DNA from 3 places in the Herminiimonas arsenitoxidans genome. Region 3 is predicted to be linked to each of the others. Evidence: predicted binding sites of a transcription regulator. Region 3 holds the regulator's gene; each other region holds the start of a gene.

Region 1 (7,449 bases), 600 kb from region 3:
TTGAGTTATGAGCTTGAAAAAACGAATGCTGTGCTTATAACTTTTGGATTTTCTTTCGCAGATGAGCACATATTAAATCTCGTTAGGCGATCTCTATCGAATCGAAGTCTCAAAGTCTATATTTGCTGTTTCAATGCTTTAGAGCTAGTCAACATGAAAAAATATTTTGGTATCTATAAAAATGTCGAATATATGTCACTTGAGAATGGAAATCTGGATTTTTCAGCATTCAACAGATTGATTTTCAACGTTAATCCGGTTGATGAAGAACCTGCTCCTGCGGAAAATGTAGAAGAGGCTGGGCAATGAGTATCAAAGTAGGTGAGGTGATAGCAGTATCCGGCATTCGAATTACCTTGAAGATAGATGAAAAATCTAGTCGAGAAACACTTTTTCTGGACGGTGAAAAATACAAAGGAGTATCGATTAGAGAGTACTTGTATGTACAACGAGGTTTCAGAAAAATTGTGTGCTTGGTAGAGGGAGAATATTTAGACGAAAGTCGAGTAGAAACCTTCGACCATAAAGTGGACTATGTTCGAAAAGTAGATGCGCGCCCTATTGGCTACTTTGAAAATGAGCAGTTTAAAGAAGGCATTAAGTTTATGCCTATGATTAAAGATGAGGTTTTTCTTCTAAAAGAAGAGAAGATCGCCGCAATTTATGGGCGAGATAATGCTGATGGATTCTTCATCGGAAAAATGCTCAAAGAAGAAATTCCTATTTCAATGCCATGGCAAAAATTATTCAATAGCCATATTGGAATTTTCGGTAATACCGGAAGTGGAAAATCAAATACGCTGGCTAAGCTTTACACCGTACTTTTTGAAAAAATGGCTGATGTCTTGCCAGGGAAAAGTACTTTTGTTTTTTTGGATTTTAATGGCGAATATACTGGTGGGCAGCTTACGAACGACGATGCAAAGCAAGTGCTCCGTCTTTCAACTCAAGAGGTAGGCGGAGATAAATTTACTTTGAGCGAGAATGAATTTTGGGACGTTGAAACGTTGAGCATTCTGTTTCAGGCGACCCAAAATACACAGAGGCCTTTCCTCACGCGCATTGTCGATGGACGCAGAAGGAATGTGAATAATCACAATGCTTTCTCAAACTACATCAAGTCGACAATTAGACATACATTTTGCGCAGCTTCGCCAAAGTCTGAAACTCTCGATTTGGTTCGAAGAATTGCTAGCATCATCAATGACGAGGCTTTATCTGAGATTCTCAATATCACCGCATGGCACAACAATTCGTTCGTCCATAGAGGGCAAGCCAATACTTATTTAAATGCAGATGGTAGAGGGTATGCTGCGGTACTTGCTGCAACTGTGGATGCTATAGATGTTAGTAATGTAGACCCATTTGATCAATTGGTCATCCGAGCTAATTTGCAATTATCTAGAGACTTAGTTCAAGGATATGTTCAATTTGAACACATCCAACCTCTGCTTAAAAGGATAGAGGCATCACTAAACAATCTAAGAAAGGTCGTAACGATAGGTGCTGCCGTTGTGCCAGAGCGAGTTTTGACTGTAATTTCGTTAAGACGTTGCAACAACGAAGTTAAGAAAGTTCTTCCGTTGCTTATAGCTAAAAATTATTATCATGAACATCGGCGGACTGTTCAAACTCCACCAAACAAAACAATTCATTTGGTAATCGATGAGGCGCACAACATCCTTTCACAACAATCATCGCGAGAGCATGAAAGTTGGAAGGATCATAGGTTGGAGCTATTTGAGGAAATAATAAAAGAAGGGCGAAAATTCGGAATGTTTATTACGATTTCAAGCCAGCGTCCAGCAGATATATCTCCTACCATCGTGTCTCAGTTGCACAATTTTTTTATTCACAGACTGGTCAATGATCGGGATTTATTTTTACTCGACAACACGATAACCACTTTGGACGGCCTGTCAAAGGCTTTGATACCAACCTTAGCTAAGGGGTGTTGTGTTGTTACGGGGACTGCATTTGACCTACCAATGGTGCTTCAAATTGATCCATTACAAACAGGAGAACGGCCTGATAGTGATGATGTCGATCTGGTCGCCCTCTGGGCATAAAATCAATGCTCATTTGTTTTTCAGATCAGGGCTTTTCTTCGGGGGCGCTGTCCATGCCATGTACGCCCTTTACTTTTTCGCTCAAAGCACGAGCTTGAAATTCAAATTGTTTGGAGAATGATTCTTCTAGGATTTGTTTAAATCGATGATGAGGTATTCCAAGCACAAGTGTGTCGTCATTAATAATGCCGCTAATCGTGAATTTTTTGCTAGGGCTATAGGACATAATATTCTCCGTGGCACACGTTTGTTTATATTACCCCTTCGTAGAACTTGTAATTGGATTTTATGCCTTTAGTGCACTGGTACCATGCACTATCGCCATACGTTAGTATTTTTTCTATTTTTTAAAAAAAGATTTATACCCGGTCAAATAGTAGTGATTTGCTTCATGCGGTTTTGTATCATCTTTTTCCATAGACCTCGTGCGGTATAACAACCCAGAGGTTAAAAGAAATGAATTCGCTTTTGGTATTTCTCGTTCCGGGACGCCGGTTTTTGAAAGTATCGTAGGGAATGCGGGTGTACTGAATGCGTTGTCTCGATCACGAGTTGATGCATAGTAAAAATAAAGTTTCATCGCATTTAACTCATGTCTCCCACGCATAAAAAAATTCGAAAAGGGAGCAAAACTTGTTTTTGCTGGTGTCAACAATTCCAAGCCTGGTAATTTTGACCATTGCTCACCACTTCCTAAGCCATAAATCTCATATGATCCTGCGCCATCAATTCGGCGAATCAACTTCCTCTCTAAAAGCTTTTGCAAGCCTAGGGAAATTAGTTTCTTCGATAGCCCAGTGATTTGTATGAAGTCTTCGTAAGTCAATCTGGCCACCATCGCTCCCACGACTGTTTCTTCGCTACTAGACCTCAGATAATTTTCAGTGCTTTTCCCTAGCGTCCAGGGTGGTGCCGCGTGAGATGTCATGTCAGGGGTTACTGTAGCTGACGTTGATATATCAAGGATTCTGTTCTTGTCGTTATTGCTTATCGCTAAATTTTCGAGTGGTGTAGATACTGCGGCTTGTTTTCCTTGTATGGGTTTCGCTAGCCGCTCAGTGGCGTATTGGCAAAGTGCATAAAACAATATAAGTGCTGCTGTACCGGAGGATCCGTCGGCTACCCAGTTGAATTTGAGGATGGTGCCGTTTCGTATCCAAGTGTTTGGCATTCTTGCCCAAGGTTTGATATTCATTAAGGTTTTACTTTCCAAGCCAAAACAAGCAAAACTACAAAGCCAAGAATTACGCCAATTGATAGTAACAATGGCATTAATCGCATAGATACCTCAGACAACTGTATAAGAGATTTAGTAAGTAACGTAAGCAAAGAAGAAATCATGATTCGTCCTATGAGTATTGACGATCTCATTTTTTACTATCTTCAATCCTCTATCTAGATAGAGGAACGTTGAAATTATTAAATAAAGTTCATAACCAATTGAATTTAAAGGTAATAAATATTTAAAAATAGTCTATTTAATTATTGAAATAGTTCACGAGTGAGAATAAATATTGCAAATATAATAATATTTGTTTCAAAATGGAAGTAAGTAAAAATAGTTTTTCTTAAATTCAATGTTGCCATAAAGTAATTTGTCGCTGACAACGGCTCGTCGTTTTATTGCGACGAGCCGCCATTATTACGGTTTTTTGCGGTGCCAATAGATTGCCATGGCGATTGCTACTAGGAGGAAAGTTGCTCCGACCGGGTATGTGTCCAAGGTTTTTACAACGGATTCGATAAAATCGCCGACTTGGCTAAATTCAAGGTTGAAAATCATAATGTTGCCTTTTTATTATTAATGTTATTTGGTGACGGTTGATCCGTACCACTTCTATTTATAAGTTTTAAAAGGCGACAACTTTCAAATGCGCGAATGTTTACCGCATGTTGGTAAAACACTTGTTTGCCAAACGTAGTAGACGTAGGTGGCCTGAGTTTGTTGATATTCACGTTATTTTTCAATTCTTCGCGGAACAGGTTCCGCATGACCAAGATCGGTTTTCCGCTCTTGAGGCGAACAAGGTTTCAGGCCGATAGAACGCTGTTTGTTAAATCGCATGGCGGGCGACAATGCGATGAGGTATCGAATCGCTTACAAAATGGGCTGTTGGCAAGGCGTTCAGCAACTGGTGTGGGAATGACCGCAGAAAAGGCGGAGCCATGAGCGCCGATGTAAGCGCTGCGATGAACTAACTGATGGAATATGAACGTGATCCACGAGTACTCTATCTGGTCGGCAGAAGTACTTGGATTTGATCAAAGCAAGCACGTATACCGATGATATGTGCTCGCGCTGGTGGCGAGTTGGAGTGAAAAGGCATTGCCACCGATAAATTGGAATTAATACATTCCAACCTTCATTTTTTTAAACAATCACTTTCTTGTCACCTAACGGGCAGCTCATCAAGAAAAAGCACGCCGCGGTGCGCGAGTGAAATTTCTCCCGGACGTGGTGTACCGCCACCACCAACCAATGCCACGCCGGATGCAGTGTGATGCGGTGCACGATAAGGGCGGACTTTCCAGCGCGCACTGTTGAAACCGCTGGTTAGCGATTGTACGGCGGCTGATTCCAGTGCTTCATCATCCGTCATTGGCGGCAGGATGCCGGCGAAGCGTGCGGCCAGCATGGACTTGCCTGTACCTGGAGGTCCAACCATAAGTAGGCTGTGGCCGCCAGCAGCAGCAACTTCCAATGCGCGTTTGGCCTGTATCTGTCCTTTTACTTCAGCCAGATCCGGGTAGTTGGGACGGATGCTGATGGGTGCGGCGATATGGCGTGTCAGGCGCGCATCTGGGTCAAGAGCGGCGAAGTGTGCGCACACCTGCAAGAGCGAATCGGCCGGTAGTATCGTGACGTCGTTGACCAGGGCAGCTTCATCGGCATTCATGCGCGGGAGTATGAATGCACGTTGTTGGCCGCTTTTATCACCAGAACGGTGCATCGCAAAAGTCATCGCAAGCGCCCCGCGTATCGGGCGTAACTCGCCGGACAGGGATAGTTCTCCGGCAAATTCGTACTTATCCAGGGTGTCAGCCGGCATTTGGCCGGAGGCGGCGAGTATGCCGAGCGCAATCGGTAAATCAAACCGTCCCGATTCTTTGGGTAGATCGGCTGGCGCCAGATTGACGGTGATGCGGCGTGCAGGGAATTCAAAGCCAGCATTCTGCAAGGCAGCACGCACACGATCTTTGGATTCCTTCACTTCGGTTTCAGGCAGGCCAACAATCGTAAAGCTGGGTAATCCATTGGCCAGATGTACTTCGACGGTGACTTCCGGTGCTTGCATACCAGTTAGTGCGCGACTTCTCAAAACGGCTAGGCTCATTACCTTCCTTTTCGGATTGTTTTTGTTGTGGGCTTGTTGCTTTCAGTGTTTGCAGTGCTTGGTGTGTTCCAGCTGTGCGATTACCGCTTTTACGATGGCGAATCTGATTGCCTGGCATTTACTGGGATGATCGGAAAAATGCACGACGGTTGTGCCGATGTGGACCGCTTTACCGTTCGGATCAGTTGTTCCTTGGTCGTAGCTGATGACCAAGTCATATTCGGCTATCAATGGTCCGCAGGCTTGCCAGTCGCGGGTCCACTTGGGCAAAAGCTTGGTGTTTTCCCAGAGCGAACCTGCGCTCTCATAAAACTCTTCTACATTGTGATGACCCAGCAGTTGCGCCAAGTGCCGCTCCTTGGCGACGCAACTGCGGAAGTACTCTTCGTCGCTCATACGCATGGCTTGACCCTTTTATTCTCATTGGATGTCAATGCTGCTTATTGCTGAAACGATACGGCTAGTCGCATGCGACAAGACTGGTTGTGTCGCCAGTCGTATCGGATATGAACTATATAAATAGTGCGTGCGCTTATTTTTTCAGTTGTGCTTCCAGCGCTGCGACTTGTGCTTCCAGTGTTTCAAGCTTGGCGCGGGTGTTGGCTAATACTTGCGCTTGCACGTCGAATTCTTCTCGTGTCACCAGATCCAGCTTGGAAAATCCCTGGCTCATCATCGCCTTTACATTCTTTTCAATGTCCTTGGCTGGTGAGTTTTCCAAAGCCTGATTGATTTTGTCTTGCATATCGCTAAAGAAATTTGGCTTTTCCATCATATCCTCGAAATAAAGTGGTTATTTGGCACCATAAAGGTGCAATTCTGATTTGTGCGTGCTATAAAAGTGCGTATCGGGGCGTAGGCAAACAAGAAATATACGATCCGACAACTGTAAATGATAAAAATGATAATACATCTAGTCTAAAAAAGGCTGGCATGAGTCCTGCTAAATAGGAATCGAAGATAACCAACGTTTGGTTTCTACATTCAACTTTAAAGGGAAGATCATGAAAAAACTGATTATTGCGGTTGCTGTAATGGGTGCGTTCGCCGGTAGCATGGCACATGCTGAGGATGCAGTGCCAGAACATTCGTTCACAGGCAATCTTTCTGTAGTCAGCGACTATCGCTTCCGTGGTGTTTCGCAAACCTTTAAACAACCAGCCGTACAAGGCGGTTTCGACTACGCTCATTCTAGCGGTTTCTATGTCGGCAACTGGAACTCGAATGTAAGCGGTAATTCGTTTACAGATGGCTCCATTGAAATGGATCTGTACGGTGGTTACAAATTTACCATCGCTCCTGACTTGACTGGTGATGTTGGCGTTCTGTACTACTACTATCCAGGCGCATTCAACACTGGTACCAACAAAAAATACAATACGACAGAGCTGTATGCTGCCGGTACGTACAAATGGTTCACTCTGAAGTACAGCAGCACTGTTTCCGATTTCTTCGCTACGCCTGATTCCAAAGGTTCTGGTTACCTTGAGTTGAACGCTGCATTTGAAGTCGCAGACAAAACCACTCTGGGCTTCCATGTTGGCCAACAAAAAGTGCGTCACAACGGCTCCTTGGACTATACAGACTACAAAGTTTCCCTCGCGCGTGACTTCGGATTTGCGACCATTGGCTTAGCTATCATTGGTACAGATGTTGATGGCGATGGTCCTGTTACTAGCGGAAGTGGCAAAGTGAAAAAGACAGCTGGTACAACCGGTGTATTGTCGATCTCCAAAGCTTTCTAATTTAAAAATAACGTAAGAGGTTCCAATGAAACTGATTACCGCCATTATCAAGCCCTTCAAGCTGGATGAAGTGCGCGAAGCCTTGTCTTCGATCGGTGTGCAAGGCATCACCGTAACTGAAGTCAAAGGCTTCGGTCGCCAAAAAGGTCATACAGAGCTGTATCGTGGTGCCGAGTATGTGGTCGACTTTCTGCCTAAGACAAAAATCGAAGCTGCTGTTGATGATGCGATCGTTGATCGTGCTATCGAAGCAATCGAAACTGCGGCAAGAACCGGCAAAATAGGCGATGGCAAAATTTT
Region 2 (7,449 bases), 740 kb from region 3:
GACATCTTCGGACTTTCCTTGATCCAGTAGCCTAGGTAGATGTATGGCATATCCAGCAATTTTGCTTGCTTTATTTGCCACAAAATATTGTAGGTGCCGTAAGAGGCATTTGCCGGTTCAGGATCATAGAAGGTATAGACCGAGGACAAGCCATCATCGAGTACATCAATGATGCTGACCATGCGCAAGGTGCCATCGTCTTCGCGGAATTCCACTAGGCGTGTATTGACCTTGCTTTGCAAAAGAAACTGCGCGTACTGCTCACGACTGTCTTGATCCATACCGCCGCCAGCGTGGCGTGCAGTTTGGTAGCGCAAATAGAGTTCGTAATGTTCCGCTAGATAAACCAGCTTGGTAACGGAAGTATGCAAGTCCTTGTGCTTGGCTTCCGCACGGCGCTGGCTACGATTCGGTATGAATTCGTCGACTTTGATGCGCACTGGCGTACATGCCTGGCAGCCATCACAATAAGGGCGGTAGGTAAAAATCCCACTGCGACGAAAACCGCTCTTGACCAGTTCGGAATAAACGTCGGCATTGATTAAATGGGAAGGAGTGGCAACTTGTGAGCGTGCCTGGCGACCATCTAGATAGCTGCAAGGATAGGGTGCAGTTGCGTAAAACTGCAGCGTGGAAAACGGTAGCTCTTTAGGGTGCGTCATGATTGCTTGCTTAATTGAGTTCCGAGTTTGCGAATTCGGCGACTAAATCCATATCAGGCAACTGCTGTAACAAGAATACATTCTCAAGCGACAGGAAACAATGCTTTTGGTACCCAATCCTTGATCTGAGGTCCACTAACTGCTTGCCGCAATCTGGATATAAATTCAGATCTTGAAATTGGTGCAGCACCAAGTGATGCCAAATGCGATGTCTCTTGCTGGCAGTCTATCATTGAAACTCCGTGGCCTCTGAGGAAGTGCACGAGATATGCCAGCGCAATTTTGGATGCATCGGGCACGCGAGCAAACATCGATTCTCCATAGAACATTTGGCCTATACATACACCGTATGCGCCACCTACCAGTTCACCATCCAGCCATAGTTCAGATGAATGTGCATAGCCTTGTTGGTGCAAGCCTGCATAACCGGCGATGATTTCATCGGATATCCAGGTACCACTTTCGCCATGACGTGGTGCAGCGCAGGCGCGCATGACGTCTTCAAACGCATGATCAAAGCGAATTTGCCAGCGTCCATCCGAGTGCATGCTGTGATGAATTTTCTTTAAATTCTTTTTCAGGCTGGCGGAAATCTTGAAGTTGTCGACGAATAGCACCATGCGTGGGTCGGTGCTCCACCACAGTATGGGTTGACCTTCCGAGAACCACGGAAAAATGCCATTGCGATAAGCCTGTAACAAACGTTCCGTTGAGAGGTCTGCACCAGCAGCCAACAAGCCTGCGGCCCCATCGGCTTCTGTGAGCGCGCTGGAAACATGGGGGAAGGGATCATCTGCTTCTAACCATGGAATCATGGTTTATCCCTGTTTTGGCTCGTTTTATCGTTCATTTTTGGTGCGGAATATGGGTTTTATTATGTCGATGAAAATTTATCTTTAAAAATCAATGGCTTGAAAATATCACCAAAATGGAACGATTTTTGCTTTTATGGTGCATTCATTTATTCGACTTGCACACTAATTGGGAGATTTTGCATGGATGCACTCAAAAACGGTACCGACGCATTATTTATCATGCTCGGTGCGGTCATGGTTTTGGCCATGCACGCTGGTTTTGCCTTTCTTGAGCTTGGAACAGTACGTAAGAAAAACCAGGTTAATGCACTGGTCAAAATATTAGTCGATTTTGCAGTATCGACAATTGCCTATTTTTTTGTTGGCTACAGCGTAGCGTATGGCGTGAGTTTTTTCGGTAGTGCGGAAGTGCTGACGCAGCGTAATGGATTCGAGTTGGTCAAGTTCTTCTTCTTGTTGACCTTTGCTGCTGCAATTCCGGCAATCATTTCTGGCGGGATCGCTGAGCGCGCGCGTTTTCATCCGCAATTGCTGGCGACTGCGCTGATCGTCGGCTTGGTTTATCCATTTTTTGAAGGCATCGCCTGGAACCAGCATTTTGGTATTCAAGCCTGGTTGAAGGAAAGCTTTGGCGCGAACTTCCATGATTTTGCCGGTTCCATCGTGGTGCATGCGGTTGGCGGTTGGATTGCCTTGCCAGCAGTGCTATTGCTTGGCGCACGTCGCGGGCGTTATACAAAAGAGGGCACGATTGCGGCGCATCCACCTTCCAGCATTCCATTTCTGGCATTGGGCGCCTGGATACTGACGATAGGTTGGTTTGGCTTTAATGTGATGAGTGCGCAAACCATGGAACAAATGAATGGCTTGGTTGCCGTCAATTCATTGATGGCGATGGTGGGCGGTACTTTGGCAGCATTTTTGGCAGGCAAGAACGATCCTGGCTATGTTCACAATGGACCGCTGGCCGGTTTGGTTGCGATCTGTGCAGGTTCCAACATCATGCATCCATTGGGAGCGTTGATAACAGGCGCGATTGCTGGTTTTATTTTTGTCTGGGCTTTTGCGTTGACGCAAAACAAATGGAAAATCGATGACGTGCTGGGTGTGTGGCCTTTGCATGGTTTGTGCGGCGCATGGGGTGGTTTGGCGGCAGGGATTTTTGGCTTGCAGTCTTTGGGTGGTTTGGGTGGCGTGTCTATCATGTCGCAATTAATAGGTACTGGCTTGGGGATTGCGATTGCGTTGATTGGTGGTGTGTTGATTTATGGTGTGTTGAAACTGACGGTAGGTATACGGCTCGATGCTGAGCAGGAATTCAACGGGGCGGATCTATCGATTCATAATGTCAGCGCGACGCCAGAACGCGAGACTTATTGGTGATTGTTGATAATTAAAAATAAACTCTATCGGGACATTAATACTGTACTGAAATCGTAGTCATCAAAATAACTACCGCCAATGCAAAAGGCCATCTTTAGAGGTGGCCTTTTCTTTGAGTGCGATTCTAGCCGAAGTCTGCAATCAGCCAGTTGCGTACCTGCAAATTCAAAGCACTAGTGTTTGGATTAATAGCGGCGTCGTTTCTATTTAAATTGCCGCACGGTTATCAGCATTAAGAAGATGGACAACCGATGGACGACAATCGGCTAACACCTGACGTCGAAGATGGCGATGTCTGACAAAACACTAAAAAGCCGCGACCTGCCCAAGCGGTCGCGGTACGGTTCGTAAAAGTAGTAACTTCCGCTACCCGCCAGAACGATTGAGTCTCTGAGCAGCCTCCGCTACCATCGATTCTCGCAGAGCCCGGCGTTTGGTGGAGTCCTTGAGCACAGCGGCGACAATCTCAGGCGGTGAGGTATAGGGATTGCCGCCGGCAAACGGCGGTGCCGGATCGTATTCCATCGCCAGTTGGACTTTTTGCGCGGTTTCGAGGCCAGCAATATCAGCGACGACGCGCAGCGCCATATCGATGCCGGATGTCACGCCGCCGGAGGTGTAGATATTTCCATCGCGGGTCATCCGGTCATTTGAGACAGTTGCGCCGAACTGCGACAACATGTCGCGTGATTGCCAGTGGCCGCCGGCGCGTTTTCCTTTCAAGATTCCCGCCGCGCCGAGTAATAGCGAGCCGGTGCAGACGCCAAATACATAGTCGCATTTTGCGCTTTCCTTGCGCACATACTCTAGCCATTCGGGATCCAGCATCGCGGTATCGATGCCGGTGCCGCCGGGTACGACCAGGATGTTCGATGGCCTCGCTGTGGCTCGTGTGACGTCGGGCAACAATCGCAATCCACGATCAGTACGTACCGCCTCCGGCGTAGCGGCGACCAGGTCGACCGTCCATCCCGGTGTTCGCGCCAGTACCTCATAAGGACCGGTGATGTCGAGCTGGACCATGTCAGGAACCGTGATGATATTCACGTGGATGGGTCTGCTTTTTGAAACGCCTTGGGCCAATGATCTGGCCGTAACGGATGTCAGCAGCACACTGGCCACACCGCTCGCTTGCAAGATTTTTCTGCGCGTTTCATCCATGTTGACCTCCCTAAAATTTGTCGTATACCCTGAGACTGATTATGCGCAACAGAGTCGGGGAATTTATGCCAAATAGCAGTCTAAAAATGCCAGCGCGACAAGTTGTCATCCTTGTGTTCGATGGTGTGCAACCTATTGATTTTTCTGGCCCGGCGCAGGCGTTGATCACGGCCAATGAAGAAGGAGCATCCCCTCCATACATGGTCAGTGTGCGGACATTCACAGGAGAAAAGATACAGACTGCATCGGGGTTTTCGATCAATGCGGAACCGATGGACCACGTTCTCGATATTGATACCCTGATCATCCCGGGAGGACCAGGTGTGCATGATGCAGTTCAGAAGAGTCCTGAGTTCAAGAATTCACTGCGTCAATTGTGCGAACGCTCGAGACGAATATGTTCCATCTGCACTGGGGCTTTCTTGCTAGCTCAGACAGGCATGTTGGCGGATCGTCGCGCCGTGACGCATTGGCGTTCTTGTGATCGTCTGTCCCGTGAATTTCCCGAAGTGCAAGTTGAGTCCGATTCACTTTTTTTGAAGGATGGAAAGGTCTGGACTTCGGCCGGTGTGACGGCGGGAATCGATCTGACTCTGGCGCTTATCCAGGAGGATCATGACACTGGTCTTGCTGCAAAAGTTGCAAGGCGGCTGGTGGTATATCTACGCAGGCCGGGTGGTCAGAATCAATACAGTGAGCCTTTGTCACTGCAGGAGGCATCAGGGACGCACTATGCCGACTTGCTTCAGCGGATGATCAACAAACCAGAATTCGCATGGACGGTTGAATACATGGCATCGATCGCAGGTCAGTCACTGCGTTCCTTTCATCGACAATTCAAGGAAGAGCTGGGAACGACCCCTTCCAAGGCATTGGAAAAAATCCGTGCCGAGTTGGCGCGAACGTATCTGCATACCACCGACATGCGGATGAAACAGATTGCTACTAAAGCGGGTTTCGACTCGGAAGATTCAATGCGCGACGCAATTGTTCGTCAGTTCGGGCTGTCGCCCAAAGAAATGCGCGAACGCTTTTAAGTGACCACTAGTACTAGTGGTAGAGCCCGCAGCAGGAAACTGCCATCTGTTGCGCAATTAGTTGATAGCAACAGATTTTGGCTGAATCATGGGTTTGGTAATGTCGGCTGTATGGAAGTGATAAGTACCGCCGTCTTTCAATGCCGCATGATCTTCTAGAAAAAACTTCAAGGTCTGGCTGACGGTTGGGAATGCGATATCGTCCCAAGGAATTTCATCCGCCGAGAATAGTTTTACTTCCAGGCTTTCAACGCCAGCTTCATAGTTCAAGTCCAACAAGGTTGCACGGTAGAACATATGAACCTGATGGACATGCGGCACATTCAATAATGAGAACAGTTCGTGCAGTTGGATGTTTGCGCCAGCTTCTTCTATGGTTTCGCGTATCGCCGCGTTGCTAGTCGTTTCATTGTTTTCCATGAAGCCGGCAGGCAATGTCCAGTAGCCGAGGCGAGGTTCTATTGCACGTTTGCATAGAAGAATGCGCATATCGCCGCCTTCATCCCACACCGGAATCGAGCCCAATACCATCTTTGGATTTTGATAATGAATGGCGCCGCAATTGCTGCATACATAACGCGGACGATTGTCGCCATCTGGGATGGATAGTGAAACGGGGTGCGCGCACTCAGAGCAAAATTTCATAGAAAAATAGAATCTAAAATCGTTTGAAAATGAACAGCAATTGAATAGATGCGGACTTGCTTGAAGTGAAGAAGTGTATCACCGCACAAAGAAAGTGCGATTAAGTTTGCGTTGTGTGCAGATACTCTATATACTTCATATCTTCAGACGCGGGGTGGAGCAGTCTGGCAGCTCGTCGGGCTCATAACCCGAAGGTCGTAGGTTCAAATCCTGCCCCCGCAACCAAAGTCTTACAAGTCTTATATAAATCCCGCCTATCAATAATCTCCTCTAAACGGGCGTCGGATTGCAGTATCAACTGGTTCTCTAACCGGGCATCATCCAAAGATGATTGTCGTTGAGTATAATTTCTGCACATTGCAACTAAACAGTCCTAAATATCGTAAATGAATATTGCTGAGGCGAAGAAGGTCCTCGAAACAGCGCTACTTTGCGCTCACGAGCCCCTGTCCATGAACGACATGAAGAAACTTTATGTCGAGACCGGTGAGACGGACGGCCAGATCGATGCAGATGCAATCAAGCAGATGCTTGAGGAGTTGCGCGACGATTGGGCTGATAAAGGAATTGAAGTTGTCAGCCTATCGACCGGCTGGCGCTTTCAAAGTCGTCCGGAGATGAAGATTTATCTGGAGCGCCTGAATCCGGAAAAGCCGCCGAAATATTCGCGCGCAACTTTAGAGACGCTTGCCATCATTACTTATCGCCAGCCAGTAACGCGCGGCGATATCGAAGAAATTCGTGGTGTCACGGTTAATTCGCAAACTATTAAAATGCTGGAAGATCGGGGCTGGATCGAATCCATAGGGCATCGCGATGTTCCTGGACGGCCAGCCTTGTTTGCAACGACCAAACATTTTCTTGATGATCTCGGCTTAACTTCTTTGGATCAATTGCCACCTTTACAGCAAGTAGAGAAGGGCGATATGCAAGGTAGTGCATTGCTTGAGATGCAAGGACTGGAAGTCGAGTTGCAGGCACACCTAGATCAAACGGCGATTGATTTTGCCGATACCACCGTTGTAGCAGAGGTGGCTGATGTTGAAACAACAGAGCTTGCTGTAGTCGCCGATGATGTGAATGGTGCGGACGAGACGGCAATGAATACAATTGAAATCACGGCTTCGGAATCTGAAGTCATTCCCACCGATGCAGTAGCGCCTGACTTGACGGTTGTTGACGTTCCAAGTTCGGACAACCAAGAATTGAATAATGAATCACCCAACGAAAAATAATCAGTCTGACGCGCCTGACAATGATGCAGCTCCATCGGAGCATGCAGGTCGAGGCGACACTGAGCAACATGCGACATCTTCAGCTGAAGGTGCAGGTGCCAAGCCGGCAAAGCGCGGTCTGCGTGGTCCGCGCACTTTGCGTCGTGCTCGCAATGCCCCGCGTGATGCTGATACACAGGTCGCAAAAGCAGATGGTGTAGAGCCGCAGCAAGATGTTGCGCAAGCTGAGCCACGTACGGCATCTGTTTCCGATGCGCCGCGTAAAGAACACAATAATAATCGTCGAGGCGATCGTCAGCCTGGCGCAAAAGGACCACAAAAATCGCGTGGCAACGGTAAGCCGAATGGCGCTGGTCCGCATCGAGGTGGCAAACCACATTCGAAGGCGAATGATGCAGACGATGTATTTTCTTTCGTCACATCCGATGATTTTGATGTACTGGCAGTAGAAGATAATGCTGGCGGCAAACGTCGACAAGAACAAAAAACTGTCCGTCGTGATTTGACCGCA
Region 3 (7,449 bases):
TGCCGGAGGAGAGAGTAAGACTCCACCTATTCCACCCCCACCTAATGCTGGGACGAGACGGGTTTCGTGGCGTGTATTAAGTACTCAATAGCAGCAAGTTGGATGATGGAATGAATGTGTTATTTCATCATCCTGAGTATGACTTAGAGATAATTTTTCATATAAATTTTGCAAAACCAGTCTCCTCATTTGTTGGCATTGCTATTGTCGATAACAGCTCATCTTGGAGCTGGTTTTATCCTCGCTAATGGTGCATCTATCACTGAGGAAAGCGCTGCGTATCAGCGAGATACGGGAGTGCCAACGTGGACAGATATGGAAATGGTTGATGGCGGGGTCAAGCGCCAGCAGCTAGTAGTTGTCGACTTGGGGCAAACAAGTGCGACAGTAGATCTCGCAAAGTCGATGCCTGTAGAGAACGAAGAATATTCCGTGAAATCTATGGACGGGTTTAGTAAATCACTTCAAATGATTGTGGGGAAACAGAGCGAAGAGCTTTCTACCTCACCTATTGTGACGTTGCCTGAGCCGTATTATTTTCAAGTAAATGAGTTAACTGAGAGGCCTAATGTTTTGCTGGATATTTCACCTGATCTAGCTTTCTTTTTGCCAAATGGCTTGTCGCAAGTTGCAATACTGCGATTACTGATAAATGAGTACGGCGATATTGATCAGGTTGCTATAGAAAATTCTGTCCTCTCCGCTCAAACTCAAGATTTAGTACGTGATGCGTTTGCCAAAATCAAATTTTCACCTGGGAAAATTAATGAGGTCCCTGTCAAAAGCCAATTGAAAATTGAAGTCATATTGGAAGGCGCAGATAAACCGATATTAGAAAGTATCAAATAGTCGACGATGTACGTAAAAAAGGGCGCAAACTGCGCCCTTCATTTCATCTGACCGATTTGCTCGGTCTATCTATGCACCTGAGGGTGCAACAACATCGGACTCATCCGGCAATCGTTTGATCGCTTCGTGTTGATGGTCTTGTTGCTTGGTTTTATATTTGATCACTTGGCGATCGAGTTTGTCGATCAGCGTATCGATGGCAGCGTATAAATTATCTGCGATGCTTTCCGCATGCAGATCCTTGCCTCTCACGCGCAAGTTTATTTCTGCTTTTTGGCGTTTTTCTTTTTCGGGAAGATTGTCTACAGTCAGGATGACTGCGATATCGATAACGTGATCAAAATGACGTTTGATGCGCTCCAATTTACCTTGTACATATTCGCGGATGGCGGGGGTTAATTCGAGGTGATGTCCACTGATTGTGAGATTCATACAGTGCTCCTATGGCAGATCACTGGAGGTTCGGGCGCGTCTTGTTATCTGACTACGCTGAACACAGCAACGTATAACAACAAAAAACTACTCAGGACGATATCTACAACGACTTGCGCAGATTGACCGGTGGAATCTTCAAGGCTTCACGATATTTTGCGACGGTCCGTCTTGCTACCACCATGCCTTGTTCTGCCAGCATGTCGGCAATCTTGCTATCAGAGAATGGAATTTTCGGGTCTTCGGCTCCTATCAATTGTTTGATCAGTGCCCGTATCGCAGTTGATGACGCTTCGCCACCAGCTTCTGTTGCGACATGGCTGCCGAAAAAATATTTCAATTCGAACATCCCGTGTGGGGTGAGCATGTACTTCTGGGTGGTTACACGTGAAATAGTACTCTCGTGTAAACCCAGTGTATCAGCTATTTCACGTAAAACAAGCGGTCGCATGGCAACTGCACCATGTGAAAAAAAGTTTTTTTGCCGCTCTACAATTGCCTGTGCGACACGAAGGATGGTGTCGAAGCGCTGGCGCATGTTTTTGATTAGCCATTTAGCCTCTTGCAGCTGGGAACCAAGCGATCCTTCGCCCTTGCTTTGCTTCAAAATGTTGGCATACATGCTATTAACGCGCAGGCGCGGCATGACGTCGTGATTGAGCATGACTTGCCAGCCATTGCGCGTGCGTTTGACGATGACGTCCGGCACCACATAATCCGATGTATCGGTGGCGAAGATCGAACCTGGGTGCGGATTGCATTGCTTGATGATGACTTGTGCTTCGCGCAGATCTTCATCGTCGCAATCGAGTGCCTTGCGCAGCTTGTTGAAGTCGCGTTGCGCAAATAGGGGGAGATGATTTTCCACAATGGCGAGTGCCATGCGGCGCGTCACCATCGCCACTTTCGGGAAGCGCTTGATTTGCAATGCAAGACATTCAGAAGCATTGCGCGCACCGACGCCGGCTGGATCGAAGCTTTGCAGCAGATTCAAGGCGATCTGCAATTCTTCCAGTTCGATCTCTAGTTCTTCTGGCAGGCGTGCGTGAATTTCTTCCAGCTCTTCTTCCAGATAGCCGTTGTCGTTCAGTGCATCGATGATGAGTTCAAGCAAGGCGCGGTCGCGTCGTTCGCGTACGGTGACGCGCATCTGTTCCAGCAAGTGTTCGCGCAGTGTGGTCTCGTGCGCTTCCAGTTGCGGACGGGCGTCGTCATCTTCCGGTGCCTTCGATGTGCGTGCGACATCGTCAAAGCTCCATTCGCTTTCAGCGCTGGAAGCTTCTGGTAAATCGGGTGCGTCGAATGTTGTTTCACTCTCGGGCGTTTGGGCGTTGGCTTCGACGCTGGCGCCTTCCGGTGTGGTGCCGTTTGCACCGATGGCACCGTCAGCCAGCAAGCGTATCGCATGATCGAGCGGATCATCGGTACGCTCCAGCATCGGATTGTCGGCCAGGATCTGTTCCAGTTCCTGATGCAATTCAAGAGTCGACAACTGCAACAAGCGTATCGATTGTTGTAGTTGTGGCGTTAAGGCCAGATGTTGCGAGACTCGTAATTGCAGGGATTGCTTCATAGACTTTTTTCTCTTCCGCGCTTACATGCGGAAGTGTTCGCCCAGGTAGACGCGACGCACCGATTCGTTGGCAATGATGTCGTCAGGTCGTCCACTGGCCAATACTGCGCCCTGGTTAATGATGTAAGCGCGATCACAGATACCCAATGTTTCGCGCACATTGTGATCAGTGATGAGTACGCCGATGCCACGTTCCTTCAGGAAGCGCACGATACGTTGAATTTCAATCACGGCGATCGGATCGACGCCGGCAAACGGTTCGTCGAGTAGCACGAAGCGTGGATTGGTTGCCAGTGCACGTGCGATTTCAACGCGACGGCGTTCGCCACCTGATAAGGACAGTGCCTGATTTTCGCGCAGCTTTTCAATTTGCAGATCAGCCAGCAGTGTGTCGAGGCGCTCTTCAATTTGCGAGCTGTTTAATGCTTTGCCATTGGGGCGTTGCAATTCGAGTACTGCGCGTATATTGTCTTCGACGCTCAACTTGCGGAATACCGATGCTTCCTGCGGCAGATAAGACAAGCCGAGTTGCGCGCGTTTGTGGATAGGCAGGCGCGAGATGTCGACACCATCCAGTTCAATGCGGCCGGCATCGGATGGTACCAATCCGACGATCATGTAAAACGATGTGGTTTTGCCGGCACCATTCGGGCCGAGTAGACCAACGACTTCGCCGCTTTCAACTTGCAAGGCGACATCGCGCACAACCTGGCGCGCGCCATAGCTTTTTTGCAGTCCGTTAACAATCAGCTTGCTCGACATCTTATTTTGCCTTTGTATCAGCGGCGCGTGGCTGGATCACGGCCTTGATGCGTCCGGCGCCTTGTTTGCTGTCGCCGGATGCAGTGTTATTGACGGTGAAGAATTCAGCGCGGGTATCGTAGGAAATGAACTCGCCTTCGACTTCATCCGTCGGTTTGCCATTTTCCAGGCGACGCATGCGTGCCTTGGAAAACAGCTTCATGATCTCGGCCTTGTCGTCATACTCGATGCGTTCGGCTTGACCATCTATCCATTGATCCGGACCGCCATCGCGTTTCTGGCGAAAAGTTGCCAAGCCACCAGGTGGCGCGTACAGCGTGATGAACTGATAGCCGGCAGGATCTTGTTTCACGACCATTTTGTTGGCCTTCATCAAGATAGTGCCGCGCGTCAGAACGACGTTGCCGGTGAAGGTATTGATCTGCTTGACGTCGTCGTATTCCATTTGATTGGCTTCGACGTTGGTCGGCTTGGTCGCATCAGCCTTTTCGGCGTACGAACCGAGAGCGGTGCTGACGCCAGCGATAAGCAGCAGTGCGGATAGTAATCGTTTCATGAGAATTCTCTAAAAGAATGCGTCGAGTAAAGGTCGAATCGCGCGCTCAATTGTGGCGCGTTGCTGCCTGATACAAACCATTTACGTTACTGGATAAACGAAACTCACCGGTTGCATTATTGGCAAACATGCCAGTGCCAGTCAGGACTGAGGTGCCGAGTTTTAGCTCTACCGGTTTTGGTGTTTTCATGATGTCTTCGTCCGGTAGCAATAACAAATACGAAGTCTTGAGTTGAAAATGTTGTGAAGTGGCAGATGCAGGACGATCTATGAGTACGTTATCGTACATGTGTACTTCATTGTTTGCGTTGAGCAGGGTTGCGCGCAGCGAACGGCTGACCATCGCAGGCTTGTCCTTGCTGAAGCTGTGCATGATCGGATTTTGTATCTGATAGGAATCGTCGAGAGGGTAATGCTTCATCTCGCTTCCAGTCAGGTTGTAGCGGGCTTCGCCGTCTTTGCCCATTTGCACGAAATTGAATTTCTCGACATAGAAGTCCGGATCGCTACGCGGTTTGGCTGGCAGCGTATCTTCGGTTTGTCTGCGCATGACTTCTACTAACCAAAAGCTGCCCAGCGCTAATGCAGCGCTGAGTGCAAGCAGCACGATGATGCGTACGCTATTGGTGGGGCGTCTCATGCAAGATACGGCGCGAGCGCCGCCTCGTAGTTGCCTTGCGCGCGCAGGATAAAGTCGCACAGTTCACGCGCCGCGCCGCGGCCGCCGCTGGCTTGTGTGACGTAATGCACGCGCGAGCGTACTTCAGCATGTGCATTCGGTACGCTGGCGGCAAAGCCGACACGCAACAAGATAGGCAGATCAATTACATCGTCGCCGATGAAGCCGCAGACATCTGCGGTCATTTTGGTTTGAGCCAGCAACTGCTCGAACGCGCTGCGTTTGTCGTGTATGCCCTGGAATACGTGATGTATGCCAAGATCGGTGGCGCGTCGCAATACGATGGGCGATTGGCGCGCGCTGATGATGGCGGTGGCTACACCCGATTGCTGCAGCAGTTTGATGCCGTGGCCATCGAGCACATTGAATGTTTTGGTGACTTCGCCTTCAGGGCCGAAATGCAGGCTGCCGTCAGTCAGAATGCCATCGACATCAAAAATCATTAGTCGCACATTTGCTGCGCGGGCTGTGGCGGTAGAGTCAGCGACGGTATCTGCGGGCGCTATCATCAGATTACTTTCGCGCGAGTCAGATCGTGAATGTGTAAGGCGCCGACCAGCTTGCCGTTGGCATCGGTCACCAGCAATTGATTAATGCGGAATTCTTCCATCATATCGACGGCGTCCACTGCGAGCTGTTCTGGATGAACGCTGCGCGGATGGGCGTGCATAACTTCTGCTATCGATAGTTTGGAGAAATCCTGCTGGGTTTCGATCAGGCGGCGCAAGTCGCCATCGGTGAAGACGCCGATGGCGTGGCCGTCTTTATCTACGACGGCAGTCATCGCCATGCCCTTTTTGCTGCTTTCCAGCAGGGCTGCATATAGCGTGGCATCGGCTGCGACGGTAGGTACTGCGTCGCCGGTACGCATCACATCACGTACGTGCGTCAACAAGCGACGACCTAATGCGCCACCTGGATGCGAGCGGGCGAAATCTTCTTCGCCGAAGCCGCGTGCATCCAGCAAGGCGACCGCGAGGGCATCGCCCAGTGCGAGAGTCGCCGTCGTGCTGGCGGTAGGTGCGAGGTTGAGCGGGCAGGCTTCTTTGTCGATATGGACGTTCAAATGCACATCAGCTTGCATCGCCAGATTGGATGCGTCATTGCCGGTGATGGTGATCAGGTGTGCGCCCATACGTTTGATCGTGGGCACGATGCCGAGCAATTCACCAGCTTCGCCGGAATAAGAAATTCCGATCAAGACATCATCGGCGGTAATCATGCCGAGGTCACCGTGCGAGGCTTCTGCTGCATGGACGAAAAAGGCCGGCGTGCCAGTCGAGGCCAGAGTCGATGCGATTTTGCGTGCGATATGGCCGGATTTGCCTATGCCGGATACCACCACTCTACCTTTGCAGTTCAGCAACAGAGTCAATGCCTGGATGAACTGTGTATTGGTCTTGTTGGTGATGCGCTCTTTTAGTGCAAGGATGGCGTCCGCTTCGATTTGCAGCGTGTCGCATGCAAATTGCAAGGCGCGCGCAGTGCTTTGGGCATCAAAAGTTGCCGGCGGGTTTGGGGCATGGGATACACTCATGCCGAAAGTATAAACGAATTCGCAAAGCAAAAAACCTGCCAGACGTAACAAAAATGTGGTTTGATAGTTCTTCGTTGCTTTACCACCTTACTTCGGCCGACTCCACAGAATGCTGTCCCCTCTAGAACTTACGCTCCTCTTGCTTGCGGCTGCGGTATTGGGCGTGGTTGCCTTCCGCATGATGCATCTGCCACCCATGTTGGGTTATTTGGTCGTCGGCATCGTGATCGGGCCACACACGCTGGGGTGGGCGGAAGATAATGCCACCACGCATGCTTTGGGCGAGTTCGGCGTCGTGTTCTTGATGTTCTCCATCGGGCTGGAATTTTCTCTACCCAAACTCTTATCGATGCGACGGACGGTGTTCGGTCTGGGCATGGCGCAAGTGCTGCTGACGATAGCGGCGACCATGGTGTTCGGCTGGCTGGTGGCGCATCTATCGACACGCCTGAGCGGCATTAGCTGGCAGGCGGCGTTGGCGATAGGCGGCGCGCTGGCAATGTCGTCAACGGCGATAGTGTCCAAACTGTTGACCGAGCGCTTGGAGCTGGAGAGTCAGCATGGGCGGCGCATCATCGGTATCTTGCTGTTTCAGGATTTGGCGGTCGTACCTTTGCTGATTTTGATTCCAGCGCTAGCTAATCCGCAAGGCGATCTGATGACCACCTTGCTGTGGGCGACGCTGAAGGCTGCGATAGTCTTGTTCCTGCTGTTGTTTATTGGCCATAAATTGATACGCAGCTGGTTCCGCATTGTGGTCAAACGCCGCTCGCAAGAACTGTTCATGCTGAATCTGTTGCTGATTACGCTGGGCGCTGCGTGGATTACGGAAATGGCGGGTTTGTCGCTGGCTTTGGGCGCATTTGTTGCCGGCATGCTGATTTCCGAAACTGAATACAAGCATCAGGTCGAGGAAGACATCAAATCCTTCCGCGATGTGCTGTTGGGTTTGTTCTTTATCACTATCGGCATGTTGCTGAATGTGCGTCTGGTAATTGAGTATTGGTGGCTGGTGCTGCTCTTGCTGAGTGGCGCGGTGTTGTTGAAATTCGGACTGATCG

What was found. Region 3 encodes sigma-54, which starts transcription at its own class of promoters, with help from an activator protein. Its sites were predicted from a motif close to TGGCANGNAANCTGCTTT; they were not measured.
Region 1: a site for sigma-54 is predicted at 6,334-6,351, ahead of BQ6873_RS10525 (TorF family putative porin). Genes of this name have one in related genera too.
Region 2: a site for sigma-54 is predicted at 1,592-1,609, ahead of BQ6873_RS16885 (ammonium transporter). Genes of this name have one in related genera too.

What each region holds. Positions count from the first base shown of each region.
Region 1 is NZ_LT671418.1:2,233,245-2,240,693, reverse strand. It holds gene BQ6873_RS10560 (SIR2 family protein) at 1-309, shown strand, start outside; gene BQ6873_RS10555 (ATP-binding protein) at 306-2,069, shown strand; gene BQ6873_RS10550 (hypothetical protein) at 2,095-2,295, opposite strand; gene BQ6873_RS10545 (hypothetical protein) at 2,410-3,264, opposite strand; partial or broken gene BQ6873_RS10540 (YifB family Mg chelatase-like AAA ATPase) at 4,469-5,404, opposite strand; gene BQ6873_RS10535 (aminoacyl-tRNA synthetase) at 5,447-5,806, opposite strand; gene BQ6873_RS10530 (accessory factor UbiK family protein) at 5,937-6,176, opposite strand; gene BQ6873_RS10525 (TorF family putative porin) at 6,409-7,149, shown strand; gene glnK (P-II family nitrogen regulator) at 7,175-7,449, shown strand, end outside.
Region 2 is NZ_LT671418.1:3,571,403-3,578,851, forward strand. It holds gene BQ6873_RS16875 (arginyltransferase) at 1-662, opposite strand, end outside; gene aat (leucyl/phenylalanyl-tRNA--protein transferase) at 746-1,477, opposite strand; gene BQ6873_RS16885 (ammonium transporter) at 1,658-2,860, shown strand; gene BQ6873_RS16890 (DJ-1/PfpI family protein) at 3,227-4,021, opposite strand; gene BQ6873_RS16895 (GlxA family transcriptional regulator) at 4,087-5,058, shown strand; gene BQ6873_RS16900 (NUDIX hydrolase) at 5,116-5,703, opposite strand; tRNA gene BQ6873_RS16905 (tRNA-Met) at 5,852-5,928, shown strand; gene scpB (SMC-Scp complex subunit ScpB) at 6,090-6,938, shown strand; gene rluB (23S rRNA pseudouridine(2605) synthase RluB) at 6,916-7,449, shown strand, end outside.
Region 3 is NZ_LT671418.1:2,828,764-2,836,212, forward strand. It holds gene BQ6873_RS13375 (pilus assembly protein) at 1-91, shown strand, start outside; gene BQ6873_RS13380 (energy transducer TonB) at 190-849, shown strand; gene hpf (ribosome hibernation-promoting factor, HPF/YfiA family) at 919-1,281, opposite strand; gene BQ6873_RS13390 (RNA polymerase factor sigma-54) at 1,385-2,854, opposite strand; gene lptB (LPS export ABC transporter ATP-binding protein) at 2,876-3,616, opposite strand; gene lptA (lipopolysaccharide transport periplasmic protein LptA) at 3,618-4,172, opposite strand; gene lptC (LPS export ABC transporter periplasmic protein LptC) at 4,219-4,812, opposite strand; gene BQ6873_RS13410 (KdsC family phosphatase) at 4,809-5,360, opposite strand; gene BQ6873_RS13415 (KpsF/GutQ family sugar-phosphate isomerase) at 5,360-6,388, opposite strand; gene BQ6873_RS13420 (monovalent cation:proton antiporter family protein) at 6,498-7,449, shown strand, end outside.